One region of the Geobacillus zalihae genome, then DNA from elsewhere that is predicted to be linked to it. Evidence: predicted binding sites of a transcription regulator. Region 1 holds the regulator's gene; each other region holds the start of a gene.
What was found. The regulator Rex, encoded in region 1, represses fermentation and respiration genes when NADH is low (regulators of the CRP and FNR family bind a similar motif). The targets are predictions, from matches to a motif close to TTGTGAAATATTTCACAA.
Positions count from the first base shown of each region.

Region 1 (5,125 bases):
TGATAAACGGCTCCGGTTAATTTTTTTACGGCGGTGAGGTGGGATGCGAGGATGCAGTTTTCTTACTATTTTCGCCATACATGTGCTACAATACGGATATAATTTGAAATAAAAGGGGTAGAGGGTTTGAAACGCAACCACTGGTACGTCATCATCACGTATATCGTCATGCAGCTGTCCGCCTTTGTCGGCGTGCCGCTTCTTCGCGCCCTCGGCGTCGGCCAAGGAACGGAAAGCCGCCTCGAAGCCGCCAAACTGGCTTCCGGGTATTGGGCGATCATTAGTTTCCTGCTCGCTTTTGTCATTATCCTATGGCTGCTCCGCGGTGACCGCAACGAACGAATGATGCGGCGGCTGCCGCTTGGTTCCTCGTGGATGTGGGCGGTCTTGGGCGTCTTTTTGGCGCTCACGGCGCAAAGCATCGCCGCCAACATCGAATGGCGGTTGCTCGGCATCAAACCAGGGTCGGAAAATACAAGGCAAATCATCGATATCATCCGCCTGACGCCGCTGCTTATCGTCGTCACCTCCGTCATCGGCCCGATTTTGGAGGAGATTATCTTCCGCAAAATCATTTTCGGCTCGCTTTATGAAAAATACAACTTTTGGCTTGCTGCGCTTGTCAGTTCGCTCTTGTTTGCCCTTGTCCATATGGAGCCGGAGCATTTGCTTTTGTACACGTCCATGGGGATGGTATTCGCGTTTTTATACGCGAAAACCGGACGCATTTTCGTGCCGATTTTCGCCCATGTCGCCATGAATACGTTCGTCGTCGCCATGCAGACGCTGTTGGCCGACGAGATTGAGAACATGATGCGCCAGTCCGAGCTGCCGCTCGCCGTTTGGAGGGTTTGGCTATGATGCGAAACCCTCAGCTGTTTTCGCTTCCGTATTTCGTCTTAGGCTCAATGTTTACGTATTTGGCCATCGAAAGTGCTCATGAAACGGTTTGGAACGTCTCCACCATCGCTTTAGCGGCGCTCGCTGCCTTTGATTTCGGCACCGCCCTTCGCCTTCTTTTCGCCTCAAAACGCTGACCCCTTCCCGTGATTCGGACGGGAAGGGACCAGAACATCAGTCTCATGACGGCGATCATATCGTGAAAATGGAAACAAAAAACAAGAGGCCGGCCTCAAAGTCCTGTGTTGCGGCTTTTGAGACGGCCCCTTCGTTTGGCCCGGCCTTGCTCGCTTTCCTCTCAATGTTTTTCGTCCCGCCTCACTCATTGCCTTCCTCCTCGGCTGCTCGCTGCGCTTTCCGATAGCCGATGCGCGCCACCCAAATGCTTCCTTCATACAAAATGGTGAGCGGAATCATGACGATCACTTGCGACAGCACATCCGGCGGCGTAATGACCGCCGCTAAAATAAGCAGCGCCAAATACGCATACTTGCGGATGCGAACAAGAAGCTGCGGCGTAATAAGCCCTAAGCGGGTGAAAAACAACACGACGATCGGCAGCTGAAACACGATGCCAAACGGCAGCACGAGCTGAAGCAAAAACTGAAAATATTCATTAATGCCGATCATTTGTTGAACCCCTAGTTGGTCAGCCAGCTGGCTCATAAATCGAACGACAAACGGAAACAAGACGAAATAAGCGAAGCTGACGCCTGCTAAAAAAAGAACGATCGACGCCGGGATATAGCTTAACGTCACTTTCCGCTCTTTTTCATACAGACCGGGGCTGACAAACGCCCAAATTTGATACAACAGCACCGGAGCCGACAGTACAGCCGCGATGACAAAGGCAAACTGAAAATACACTTTAATCGGATCGGTGAGGCGGAAGGCGTTCATGGTCAAATGCTTCGCCTCGGCCGTTCGCTGCAAATACAAAATGACATCATCGACAAAAAAGAAACTAACGACAAGCGCCGCAGCAAAAAAGATGAGCACGATGATGAGCCGTTTTCGCAGTTCACCCAGATGCTCATACACCGACATTTCTTTGTCATTCATTGTTTCCCCATCCTGCCTTGTCATCGGTCGGTTTTCGTTTCTTCGTCATCAGCGAGCCCTTTTGTGGCGTCTTTAAACTCGCGAAGCGACTGGCCGAACGACCGCCCCAACTCCGGCAGCTTTTTCGTGCCAAACAGCAACAAAATCACAGCAACGAGCAACAAATATTTCATGTGTTGTTCTCTCCTTTTTACGATGGCGATGGATAGTTTTTCAAAAAATAGACGAGCGACTGCAGCTCAATGGCTAAATCGATATGATGGACGCGAATATGGTTCGGCACGTTCAACCGCGCCGGAGTAAAGTTTAAAATGCCTTTAATTCCTTGCGCGACAAGGCGGTCGGTCAGCGCTTGAGCCGCGGCGGCCGGCACGGTTAAAATGGCGACCGGGATGTTTTCGTGAAGCCGCTCCTCCAACTCATCGAGATGATAGACCGGCACCCCGCCGACTGTCGTCCCTACTTTCCGCTCATCGACATCAAACGCCATCACGATTTTCGTATTGTTGTTTTTCGAAAAATTATAGTTTAAAAAGGCGGTGCCTAAATTGCCGACGCCAAACAAGGCGACTTCGGTCACCTCATCCTCTTCAAGCGTCCGGCGGAAAAACGACAACAAATAATTGACATTATACCCGTATCCCTTTTTGCCAAGCGCGCCAAAATAGGAGAAATCACGGCGGATCGTCGCCGGATCGACTTTCACCGCCTCGCTCAACTCGGCAGAGGAGACGCGTTGCTTGCCGGAAGCGTGCAAGTTTTTCAAAAACCGATAGTAAAGCGGCAGCCGTTTGGCGGTTGCCTGCGGAATTTTCGGTTGTTCGTTGCTCATGATCTCATCCCCTAGCTAATCGGTTTTCCGTCGGTAATGGCCAGACTTCCCGCCCGTTTTTTCGACCAAATACGTCGGACCGATGACCATTCCTTTATCAAGCGCCTTGCACATATCGTACACTGTCAACGCACAGACCGAAGCGGCCGTCAGCGCTTCCATTTCCACTCCTGTGCTCCCTTTCGTTTTCACCGTTGCCGTGATGACGAGCTTATGCGCTTCTCCATCGTTTTCCCAAGCAAAAGCAATGTCCACACCCTTTAACATAAGCGGGTGACACATTGGAATAAGGTCAGCTGTCTTCTTCGCCGCCATCACCCCCGCCACTTGAGCGACGGCGAGCACATCCCCTTTCTCGATCGCATTGCTCGTCATTTTTTCGTAAATTTCCCGGCTGACAGTCACGCTCGTTTGCGCCACAGCCACTCGCACAGTATCTTCTTTGTGCGTAATATCAACCATTTTCGCGCGCCCTTGTTCATTGAAATGAGTGAACGATGACAATACAATCTCCTCCATTTATACACTATACACGATTTTTCATCATTCGTCTTTGACCGTTTTCGCGACTTGCGTTAAACTATTCGCGAGGTGACGGACATGATCATTTTGCAAGTGCACGGGCTCACGAAATATTTCGGCGCTGACCTTATTTTATCGAATATAAAACTAGAAATACAGTCCCGCGACCGAATCGCCCTTGTCGGCCGCAACGGAGCGGGAAAATCGACATTGTTGAAAATCATCGCCGGTGAACTCTCTTTCGACAGCGGCAAAATCATCAAACCAAACCATATCAAAATCGGCTATTTGGCGCAAAACAGCGGGCTCGACTCGCCGCGTTCCATTTGGGACGAAATGCTTGAGGTATTCACCCCGCTTCTAGGACTCGAAAAACAGCTCGCCGAACTCAGCATGCAACTCGGCGACCCGGACGTACTCGCCGATCCCGCTCGCTATGAAAAAACGCTGAAAATGTATGACGAGCTGCAAGAACAATACAAAGAACAAGGCGGCTACCAATACGAAGCCGACATCCGCTCCGTTTTGCACGGGCTGCAGTTTTCCTCATATGATTATAAAACTACGCCGGTCTCGTCGTTAAGCGGCGGACAGCGGACGCGGCTTGCCCTTGGGAAATTGCTGTTGTCCAAGCCGGATTTATTGATTTTGGACGAGCCGACGAACCATTTGGATCTTGAGACGCTTGCCTGGCTGGAGCAGTACTTGCAAGCCTATCCCGGTGCCGTCCTGGTTGTTTCCCACGACCGCTACTTTTTAGACAAAATCGTCACCGACGTATACGAACTGTCGAATGCCACGCTCAAACACTATGCCGGCAACTACAGCCGCTATTTGGAGTTGCGGGCCGAGCAATACGAACAAGAGTTAAGACGGTACGAGAAACAGCAAGAAGAAATCGCCCGACTCCAAGACTTCATCCAGCGCAACATCGCACGTGCCTCGACGGCCAAACGGGCGCAAAGCCGGCGAAAGCAACTGGAAAAAATAGAACGGCTCGAACGGCCTGTCGGCGATGAAAAATCAGCCTCCTTTTCGTTCTCGATCGATCGACCGAGCGGCTATGAAGTGCTCACCGCTGAAGACATAGCCGTTGGCTATGACGACGGTGCACCCATCATCCGCCAAATCAGCTTCCGCATCACGCGCGGCGAAAGCGTCGCCCTAGTCGGGCCGAACGGCATCGGCAAGTCGACATTGCTGAAGGCGATCGCCCGAAAACTCCCTATCCAAACAGGAGAGCTCCGCTACGGCGCAAACGTCCAAATCGGCTATTACGATCAAGACCAAGCTGATTTGTCATCGAACAAACGGGTGCTTGACGAGCTGTGGGACGCCTACCCCGAAAAGACGGAAAAAGAAATTCGCACCGTGCTCGGCAACTTCCTGTTTTCCGGCGATGACGTTTTAAAACCGGTCTCCGCTTTAAGCGGCGGGGAGAAAGCACGCCTTTCGCTCGCCAAGCTGATGCTGCAAAAAGCAAATGTCCTTCTTTTGGACGAACCGACAAACCATCTCGACCTTGACAGCAAAGAAGTGCTCGAGCAAGCGCTCATCGACTACCCGGGAACGATTTTGTTCGTTTCCCACGACCGCTATTTCATCAACCGAATCGCAACAAAGGTGTTTGAACTTTCCAGCGGAGGCCTAACGGAATACTTAGGCGACTATGATTACTACATCGCCAAAAAAGAAGAAATGCGCGAATTGGCGCTCCTGAACGTCCGCCCGACAGAAACGGCAAGTGATTCTGCCAAAACGACATACGAGCAAGAAAAAGAGGAAAAAAAACGACGGCGCCAGCGCCAA
Region 1 is NZ_CP129217.1:253,509-258,633, reverse strand. It holds gene QWV57_RS01415 (CPBP family intramembrane glutamic endopeptidase) at 127-861, shown strand; gene QWV57_RS01410 (YdiK family protein) at 858-1,037, shown strand; gene tatC (twin-arginine translocase subunit TatC) at 1,219-1,962, opposite strand; gene tatA (twin-arginine translocase TatA/TatE family subunit) at 1,983-2,135, opposite strand; gene QWV57_RS01395 (redox-sensing transcriptional repressor Rex) at 2,153-2,794, opposite strand; gene moaC (cyclic pyranopterin monophosphate synthase MoaC) at 2,810-3,298, opposite strand; gene QWV57_RS01385 (ABC-F family ATP-binding cassette domain-containing protein) at 3,395-5,125, shown strand, end outside.

Region 2 (5,125 bases), 1.5 Mb from region 1:
CGGGCCGAAAAATTCGTAATGGATGTGCTCCTCTGGCACACCCCATTGTTTTAGAGCGCGATAGACGGTTTTTATAAACGGCACCGGGCCGCAGAAATAAAAGTCTGCGTCTTTCGTCGGGATCACGGATTGCATCCATGCAAGGTCAATCCGCCCTTCTTTTCCAAAATATGGATGGCGGCGGTCCTCGTCGGATGGCGACTCATAACAAATATGATAAGAAAATGACGGGCGTTCCGCCAACATCCGAAGCTCCTCGTCAAACGCGTGCACGCGGCCATTCAAAGCAGCATGCAAAAACGCCGCTGGGCGGGTCGGTTGGCGGATGGCCAACGTATGCGCCATGCTCAAAAGCGGAGTGATGCCGACGCCGCCGCTGATGAACACAACCGGCGTCGTTTTGGACAAATCAAGCGTAAAATCGCCGGCTGGAGCGCTAAGCTCGAGCACGTCGCCCTCTTGGACATGATCATGCAAATAGTTGGAAACAATGCCGGCCGGCTTGTCCGCTGTAGCTGCTTCCCGTTTGACGCTGATGCGGTAATACCCTTTTCCAGGTGCATCCGATAAGCTGTATTGGCGAATATGCGTATACGTCTCGCCCGGAATCGACAGTTTGACGCTCACGTATTGACCCGGCAAATAATCACTGATGGCCTTGCCGTCTTCCGGCTCCAAATAAAACGAAGTAATGACGCCGCTTTCTTTCACCTTTTTCACGACGACAAATCGGCGAAAGTCACGCCAGCCTCCGTGTTTGGCCGCTGCCTCATCGTAGAGCTCTTTTTCCACTTGAATGAAAACGGACGCAATGGCTTCATATGCTTCCGCCCAAGCCGTGATCACTTCGTCGGTGGCGGCGTCGCCGAGCACGTCTTTGATCGCCAGCAACAAATGCTTTCCGACGATCGGGTATTGTTCTGGTTTGATTCCTAAGCTGCGGTGTTTATGGCCGATTTGCCGCACAACCGGCAAAATCGCATCAAGCTGGTCGATATAGCGCGCTGCCGCATACACGGCTGCGGCCAAGGCGCGTTGCTGCCGCCCTTGCTTTTGGTTGGCGTGGTTGAAAATATGGAGCAGTTCCGGATGATTGGAAAACATGAGTTCATAAAACCGCTTCGTAATTTGTTCGCCATGTGTTTCCAAGACAGGCACCGTTGATTTCACAATTTCAATCGTTTTTGGATGCAATTTCGTTGTCGTTGTCATGATTTCATCCCCTTGTAAAACATGTATTTTTAATACATCTTTTATTCAACCATGAGCACTGCGAAAAAAGCAATATTTCAAATACATCTTTAATAAATTGTTCACAATTCTCCGTTCGAATCAGGTGTGGTACAATGGGATCAAGAATGTCGCTTAAAGGTTGTGAATCACGATGCAGTTGACGAACTATACGGAATACGCCTTGCGCGTCCTCTTGTTTTTAGGCGCGCTTGATGAAGAAGAAAAAACAAACATCAAAGACATTGCCGCTGCCTTTTCCATTTCAGAGCATCATTTAAGCAAAATCGTCTATGAGCTTGGCAAACTCGGCTACATTGAAACGATCCGTGGGCGCAACGGTGGAATCCGCCTTGCGAAACGCCCCGCGGAGATTGTCATCGGCGCGGTTGTTCGCGAAACGGAGGAAAACTTGTCGCTTGTCGAGTGTTTTGCCGCCCACGGCAATGAGTGCGTCTTAACGCCGGTATGTCGGCTTCGCTTCGCACTTCACGAGGCGTTAGAGGCGTTTTTGCGTGTGCTGGATGCGTATACGCTCGCCGACTTGCTTGAAGACCGAGCGTCGCTTCGTTCTTTATTGAAAGAGCGGCGCGGTTGAGGAAACTTTCTGGCTATAAGCTGGAGAGTTTTTTGGCGTTTGGCAGGCACACGATCACTAAGCATCGCTCTACGGAAGGAAGACGCGGGATGATGCGAAACCGATGGCGGCCTTTGCGGCGATTGGCACCTTGGCGCTCGGCCTTTGCGCGGGATGTGGCGGCAAGAACGATCATCAGTTGGAAAAACGAAACCAGTCGTCAAACATGGGCGGCGGGATGAATACGTCCGGCACCGGCCGATCACATCCCCTTTGTTTGCCACAAGACGAAGAATATATTAAGATTAGAAAGGTGTGAAAACATCTGCATGACTAAAGGAGGTCACAATGAAACACGAAGGAAACGCTTTGCCACCTTACTTGCATATGGACAATGGAGAGCTTTGGCTCACCGAAGATGATCGCGACAACTTAAAAATCAGCTATCGAATCAAAGAGGTGATTTTTGCCGAGCCGTCCGAGTACCAGCATGTGATGATTTTGGATTCGTACGATTTTGGCCGCATGCTCGTACTCGATGGCGTCGTGCAAACGACCTCGATTGACGGCCATATTTATAACGAAATGATTTCGCACGTGCCGCTGCAGTTTCATCCGGAAGCGAAGCGGGTGCTCATCATCGGCGGCGGCGACTGCGGCGCAGCTCGTGAGACGGCGAAATACGCTCATCTTGAAGCCATCGACATGGTGGAAATCGACGAAAAAGTCGTCCGGGCGTGCAAAGAGCATTTGCCAGCCGTCTCCGGCAACTTATCGGATCCGCGCGTGCGGTTTGTTTATGATGATGGCGTCAAGTTTGTGCAAGGGAAGGAAAGCGTCTACGACGTCATTATGATCGACTCGTCCGACCCAGTCGGCCCGGCGGAAGCCTTGTTTTCACCGGAGTTTTACGCCAACGTCCATCGCGCGTTGAAAGCGGATGGGCTGATGGTCTGCCAAAGCCAGTCGCCGATTTTCCATCTGGATATTTTGAAGCGGACGTACCGCAATATTCGCGAACTGTTCCCGCATGTGCTTGTGTACACCGCCGTGGTGCCGACGTATCCAGGAGGGTTGTGGAGCTTTACGATCGGCTCGAAACGGCCGCTCGATTTTCCGGTGCAGACTACCATTCCAAATGACACGAAATATGTGAACGATGGGATCTTTCGCCAATGTTTCGCGTTGCCGGCATTTTTGCGTTCGGCGCTTGAGGTGGAATAACCGCTTGGCATCAAAAAAGCTGTCCCCCACAAAGCAGGGACAGCTTTTTCGTGTTGCTTGAATCCGTTCTGTTTTATGGAGCAGGTGGGTTGTGAGACAATGCCCGCTTAGCAAGCCATTGAAGCGTCAAGTCGTCAGCAGGCGGGTTGTAGAGCCCAGCGCGGACGTCACGGTAATGCCGCTGAAGCGGATTGTCAGCAAACAAGCTTTGTCCGCCGACAATGCGCATCGCCCAATCGACGACTTCAAGCGCGGTATTGGTGGCGACCAATTTGGCTGTTGCCAACTCCTCTTTCATTTCCATCCGTTTTTCCGGATAGCGATCCCATAAATCGGCGACCGCGTACAGGAAATGGCGCGCATGGGTGAGGCGCCATTCCATTTCAGCGATTTTCCGCTGTACTTCGGGCGTCGAGGCGATTGGGTGAGGCAGGGTATTAGGCTGGTACGTCTTGGCAAAGCGAAGCGCCTCATTGCGCGCCGCAATGGCGATGCCTAAGTAACAAGCCGGCACGTGCAACAGCCATCCTTGCGCCGGAGCAGCTTCGTTCGCTTCTCCAAGCGTCTCTACGAGCGCCTCTTGGTCGACTTCGACTTCTTCAAGAACAAGATCATCGCTGCGCGTCGCCCGCATGCCAAGCGTGTTCCACGTCGGTTCGATGCGAATGCCTGAAGCAGACATCGGCACGAGAAATTCACCGACCCGACCGTCTTCCATCGTGGCGGAAATTAAGACGTAATCGAGCGCAGGGGCTAACGATGCAAATGTCTTTCGCCCCCGAAGCACAAAGCGGCCATGGCGAAAGACGGCCGTCGTTTCCGGTTTACCGCCGCGCGCCGGGCTGCCAGTTGTCCGTTCAGAGTGGGCGCTGTTGATGAGCACGTGGCGGCAAACGACTTCATTCGCCAAACGGGTGAGAACGGGCTCCGGCCAGCGGCGAAGCAAAAACAGCCGCATGAGAATGCTGGCGTGCCAACCAAACGACAATGCCGTTGCCCCAGAACCTTGGGCAATCGTCTCTTGCACGAGCACGAGCTCATAAAGCGACGCCCCTTGGCCGCCGTATTCAGTCGGGACGGTCAAGGAAAGGAATCCAGCCTCTTTTAAATCGGCAAAATCGGCAAATGGAAACGTTGCCTGTTCGTCATCATGCGCCGCCCTTTCCGCAAACCGTTCCGCAAGGCGACGCGCTTGGTTGTACAATTGTTGCTCCCGATCGGTCCGCACAAGCAAATGGTACAATTCGTTCATCGGTTCTCCCCTTCTTTTGGTCAAGATGCCTTTATTGTACCGAGTTCTGGCTAGGACTGAAAACAAAAACGCACGGGAAAATGACCGTCCTTGCTCTCGGAAGCTTAAAAGAGAAAGAAATGCCGAATGTACCGATCATCGTCACGGTGGACGAACTCATTTTTCCCAGCATCGTACTCGTATTCCTCCTGCCAGCGGCGGCCATAGCGGGCGATTTGACGGACGGCGCGGATGATCGCATACACTTCTTCGTTCGTCATCGTAGGATGGAGCGACAGACGCACCCATCCTGGTTTGGCGAGAGGATTGCCGTTTTTGACTTCTTGAAGCAACATAGCGGATTGTTCCTTGTCGATGCCAAGCAAATAGTGGCCGTATGGTCCGGCGCAGGAACAGCCGCCGCGCGCTTGAATGCCGAAGCGATCATTCAGCAGTTTGACAACAAGGTTGTAATGCAATCCATCTATGACAAATGAGATGATGCCAAGACGGTCGTCCCGATGTCCTTCAAGCACGCGAACGCCGGGAGTGCTTTTTAGCGCCGGCAAAAGAAGGGAAACAAGTTCCTTTTCGCGGGCGCGCATCTGTTTTACGTTCATTTGCTCTTTCAGCTGGATGGCCAACGCTGCCTTGATGGTTTGCCAAAACGGCGGTGTTCCGCCATCTTCGCGTTCCTCAATGGCTTGGATGTATTCATAGTTCCCCCACGGGTCAGTCCAGTACACCGTCCCGCCGCCGGGGTGATCCGGAGCGTGCTGATGATAAAGCCGGCTGTCAAAGATGAGCACGCCGGCGCTTCCCGGCCCCCCGAGAAACTTATGGGGGGAGAAATAAATGGCATC
Region 2 is NZ_CP129217.1:1,703,934-1,709,058, forward strand. It holds gene hmpA (NO-inducible flavohemoprotein) at 1-1,212, opposite strand, end outside; gene nsrR (nitric oxide-sensing transcriptional repressor NsrR) at 1,385-1,828, shown strand; gene speE (polyamine aminopropyltransferase) at 2,156-3,031, shown strand; gene QWV57_RS08700 (acyl-CoA dehydrogenase family protein) at 3,105-4,283, opposite strand; gene QWV57_RS08705 (aminotransferase class V-fold PLP-dependent enzyme) at 4,388-5,125, opposite strand, start outside.
Region 2: the regulator Rex is predicted to act here: its motif matches at 1,302-1,319, upstream of nsrR (nitric oxide-sensing transcriptional repressor NsrR).

Region 3 (5,125 bases), 300 kb from region 1:
TGTCGGAGTTGTACTGTTTTTGCTTAGTTTTATCGCAAGCGCTTACAACAAAGACTATTTCTTGACGATCATCAGTCTCAGCATTATCGGGGCCTCGATGTTTATGTTCGGATTCGGCCTGTTTATGGGTCTGCTGACGGAAACGTACCATCGCGGCCCGCGCGAGAACGTATAGCGCGCATAGAGAATGAAAAACACCGGAGATTAGCCCGGTGTTTTTCGCTTTTGCTGGATGTACCAATAGAAGATGGCGAAACCAAGAGCGACCAAAAAGACTGGAAATAAGAATGGACGGTAGGCATGGATGTACTGCTTGACGGCCATCCAGCGGCTTTCAAAATAGGCGCCGATCGTCAAAAAGACAGCGACCCACACCATCGCCCCGCTGTAGGCGAACAAAGCAAACTTTCTCCAACGGTAGGCGTTCATGCCGGCCCAAAAGGCGGCGAGATGCCGAACGCCGGGGATGAAATAGCAAATGAACAATACCGCTGGGCCGAGCTTCGAAAAAAGCGCTTTCGTTTGCTCGAGCCGCTTCTCCGTAAGATGAAGCTTCGGACCAAATTTATGCAAAAACGGCAGCCCGAGCGTAATCCCGAGCATATAGCTGAGCGAGATGCCAATGATGGCTCCAAGCCAGCAGGAAAGAAAAGCGAGCGGATACGAAAACGCCCCCGTTGAAACGCGGTAACCGGCATATGTCAACAGCAGCTCGTCGGGGATCGGCAGCCCGACGATGCCGAGCATCAGCGCAACCATAATGCCGATGTAGCCAAAATGTTCAATGAAATGATGCCAATATTGATGCAAACGATCACCACGCTTTATGGAAATATGTCGTGTACAACACAAATTATAACGGACGGCAGGCAGAAATGGAAAGCATGGGCAATGATTCAACGTATCAAAATTTCTTTTCCCTCATACATTGTGATAAGAGGAAAAAGGGGGGAGATGGATGCGGAAGGGCGAGCTGAAAGAGCTGGAACGGGCCATTGCCGAAATTACCGAAATTGCGGAAGGATTTGGCCTTGATTTTTATCCGATGCGTTATGAAATTTGTCCGGCGGACATTCTTTATACGTTTGGCGCCTACGGAATGCCGACGCGATTTTCCCATTGGAGCTTTGGGAAACAGTTTTACAAAATGAAGCTTCATTATGATTTAGGGTTAAGCAAAATTTACGAGCTCGTCATCAATTCGGACCCTTGCTACGCGTTTTTGCTCGATACGAATACGCTCATCCAAAATAAGCTGATCGTCGCCCATGTGTTGGCTCACAGCGACTTTTTCAAAAACAACGTCCGCTTCAGCAACACGAAGCGCGATATGGTGGAAAGCATGGCGGCGACAGCGGAGCGGATCAAGCATTATGAACATCAATACGGAAAATTGGAAGTGGAAAAATTTTTGGATGCCGTCTTGGCCATTCAGGAGCATATCGATCCCTCGCTCCTGCGGCCGAAGCTGTCATGGACGTGGGAAGATACGGAAGTGTACGAAGAGGAGGAGCCTCCGAAAACATCGACGCCGTACGACGATTTATGGTCGCTTGACGAGCGGAACAAACTGAAAACGCCGCCGCGAAAAAAACGGCGCAAGTTTCCTCCGCAACCGGAAAAAGATGTGCTATTGTTCATTGAAGAATACAGCCGCGAACTGGAGGATTGGCAACGCGACATTTTAACGATGATGCGCGAGGAAATGCTTTATTTTTGGCCGCAGCTGGAGACGAAAATCATGAACGAAGGCTGGGCGACGTATTGGCATCAGCGCATTTTGCGCGAGATGGATTTGACGAGCGATGAGGCGATTGAATTTGCGAAACTGAACGCCAACGTCGTGCAACCGTCGCGCACCGGCATCAATCCGTATTATTTAGGACTGAAAATTTTTGAAGACATTGAAGAGCGGTGGAACAACCCGACTGAGGAGATGAAAAAATACGGCGTCAAGCCGGGGTCGGGGAGGGCGAAAATTTTTGAAGTGCGCGAACTGGAATCCGACATTTCGTTTTTGCGCAACTATTTGACGAAAGAGCTCGTCATGCGCGAAGATATGTATTTGTTCCAAAAACAGGGAAAAGAATATAAAATCGTCGACAAAAACTGGGAGCATATCCGCGACCAACTCGTCAGCATGCGGGTCAACGGCGGGTTTCCGTATATCACGGTCAATGACGGCGACTACATGCGCAATGGGGAGCTGTATTTAAAACATTGGTATGAAGGGATCGAACTCGATCTGAAGTATTTGGAAAAAGTATTGCCCTACATTTATCAGTTGTGGGGCCGTCCGGTCCATATGGAGACGGTTGTTGAAGAGAAGCCGATGTTGTTTACGTATGACGGGAAGACGGTGCATCGGAAGTATTTGTGATCACGAACGGCAGGGGCATCCTGCTTTTTTTGTTTGTCACGGCAGATATGTGAAAAATGTCACAAATTATTCGAATTTGCGATGGATAAGAGCGGGAAGTTTATGGGATAATAAACACAACTGGTTTGTGATGTTTATCACAATTATGTCATGTAGGACTTTACGGAGGGGAATGAACGTGTGGAAACGGCAAGAAACGTGGCTCATATGGATTAGTTTTTTGGCGGCGGCCGCCGTGTTCGTTTCGTTGATGGGACGGCTGTTTTCACAGGGGGGATGAAATATGCGCGAGTATGATTCAGTGTGGCTCAGCCGCGTGCTGACAGAGTTGACGCTGACGTTTCACATCATTTACGCCACGATCGGCGTTGGGATTCCGCTTATGATCGCCATTGCCCAGTGGATTGGGATTCGGAAACATGATATGCATTATATTTTGCTTGCCCGTCGTTGGACGCGCGGCTTTGTCATCACGGTGGCGGTCGGGGTTGTGACCGGAACGGCGATCGGCTTGCAGCTGTCGCTTTTATGGCCGAACTTTATGCAGCTGGCTGGCCAAGTGATCAGCTTGCCGCTGTTTATGGAGACGTTCGCCTTCTTTTTTGAAGCCATTTTTCTCGGCATTTATCTGTATACATGGGACCGGTTTGAAAACCAGAAAAAACATTTGCTGTTGCTCATTCCGGTGGCGATCGGCTCTTCGGCTTCGGCCATGTTTATTACGATGGTGAACGCCTTTATGAACACGCCGCAAGGGTTTGAGTTGAAAAACGGCGAGCTTATCAACATCGACCCGATCGCCGCAATGTTCAATCCGGCCATGCCGACAAAAGTCGCCCACGTGCTGGCGACGGCGTATATGACGTCGGCGTTCGTGCTCGCTTCGATCGCGGCGTGGCATTTATGGAAGGGCAACCGACACGTGTACCATCGCAAGGCGCTTCATTTGACGATGAAAACGGCGCTCATTTTTTCCGTAGCGAGCGCTCTTGTCGGCGACTTGTCAGGCAAGTTTTTGACCGAATACCAGCCGGAAAAGCTGGCGGCGGCCGAATGGCATTTTGAAACGAGCTCCCACGCGCCGCTCTTGTTATTTGGCACGCTGACGGAGGATGGGGAAGTGAAGTATGCCATTGAAATTCCATATGCGTTAAGCATTTTGGCGCACAACCACCCGGGGGCGGTCGTGACGGGGCTGAACGACATTCCGAAAGATGAGCGCCCGCCGCTTTATATCCACTATTTGTTTGATGCCATGGTGACGATTGGCGTGTTTTTAATGATTTTATCGGCTGCTTATTGGCTTGGATCGATTTTTCGTTGGAAATGGACAGCGAAAAACTGGTTTTTTGGATTGTTGACCGCAGGGGGGCCGTTGTCGATGATCGCGATTGAAACCGGATGGTACTTGGCGGAAGTCGGCAGGCAGCCATGGATTTTGCGCGGTTATATGAAAACGGCCGAGGCCGCAACATCGTCTGCCCATGTCGATGTGATGCTTGTGTTGTTTTGTGCGTTATACCTCGTATTAGGAATCGCAAGCGTGATCGTCCTTGTCCGTTTGTTTCGCCAAAACCCGATTGAGCGGGAGCTGGCGGAGCGCGGGGAGGTGGCGCCATGACGCTCGAAGTGGTCGGGATTTCGGTGCTATGGCTGTTTTTGTTCGGCTACATTATCGTGGCTTCAATCGACTTCGGAGCTGGGTTTTTCAGCGCCTACAGCCATTGGGCGAACAAACAACATATTTTGCATCGCATCATCCAGCGCTATCTGTCGCCAGTATGGGAAGTGACAAACGTCTTTCTCGTCTTTTTCTTTGTCGGAATCGTCGGCTTTTTCCCGAAAACGGCGTATTATTATGGCTCGGTGTTGCTTGTTCCGGCCAGCATTTCGATTGTTTTGCTCGCCATTCGCGGCTCGTACTATGCGTTTCACACCTACGGAGGGACGGAGCGGAACTGGTATTTGCTCGTTTACGGATTGACAGGCTTGTTGATTCCTGCCTCGCTGTCGATCGTTTTGACGATTTCGGAAGGCGGATTTGTTGAAAAAAACGGCCATGCATTGGCGCTTGATTACGGTGCGTTGGTTGCCAGCCCGCTGTCGTGGAGCGTCGTGTTACTGAGCGTTACAAGCGTCCTTTACATTTCCGCCGTGTTTTTGACGTATTATGCGAACGCGGCCGGGGATGAGCGGGCGCGGGAGCTGCTGCGCCGCTATGCCCTTCTTTGGAGCGGGCCGACGATGTTGTCGGCGCTGCTCATTATTTACCAGCTGCGCTACCATAATCCGGAGCATTACGCCAACTTATGGAAGATGGCATGGATGTTGGCTGTTTCATTTTTGTTTTTTGCCGCTACCGTGTATTGGCTTTGGAAAAAGCAACGGTTCGGCCGGGCGTTTATCGCACTGGTGTGTCAATACGCGTTTGCATTTTATGCGTACGGTATTTCGCATTATCCGTATTTGCTTTACCCGCACTTGACGATTTACGATGGGTTCACCAATGAAACGATGGCGGTGGCGTTAATTGCGGCGTTTATCGCGGGGCTGTTGCTGCTCATCCCGTCTTTGTATTTGTTGATGCGCCTCTTTTTGTTCAATAAAGCGTACGTCAAAGGGAAATGGGAAGGAGGGAAAGGATGATGCAAACGTTTTTGATCATGTATGCGCCGCTGATGATTGTTGCCCTTTCCGTCGTTGCCGCCTTTTGGGCCGGATTGAAAGATGCACGGATCAATGACT
Region 3 is NZ_CP129217.1:550,828-555,952, forward strand. It holds gene QWV57_RS02845 (hypothetical protein) at 1-175, shown strand, start outside; gene QWV57_RS02850 (DedA family protein) at 205-810, opposite strand; gene QWV57_RS02855 (SpoVR family protein) at 959-2,380, shown strand; gene QWV57_RS02860 (cytochrome ubiquinol oxidase subunit I) at 2,664-4,001, shown strand; gene QWV57_RS02865 (cytochrome d ubiquinol oxidase subunit II) at 3,998-5,026, shown strand; gene cydS (cytochrome bd oxidase small subunit CydS family protein) at 5,026-5,125, shown strand, end outside.
Region 3: the regulator Rex is predicted to act here: its motif matches at 2,428-2,445, upstream of QWV57_RS02860 (cytochrome ubiquinol oxidase subunit I).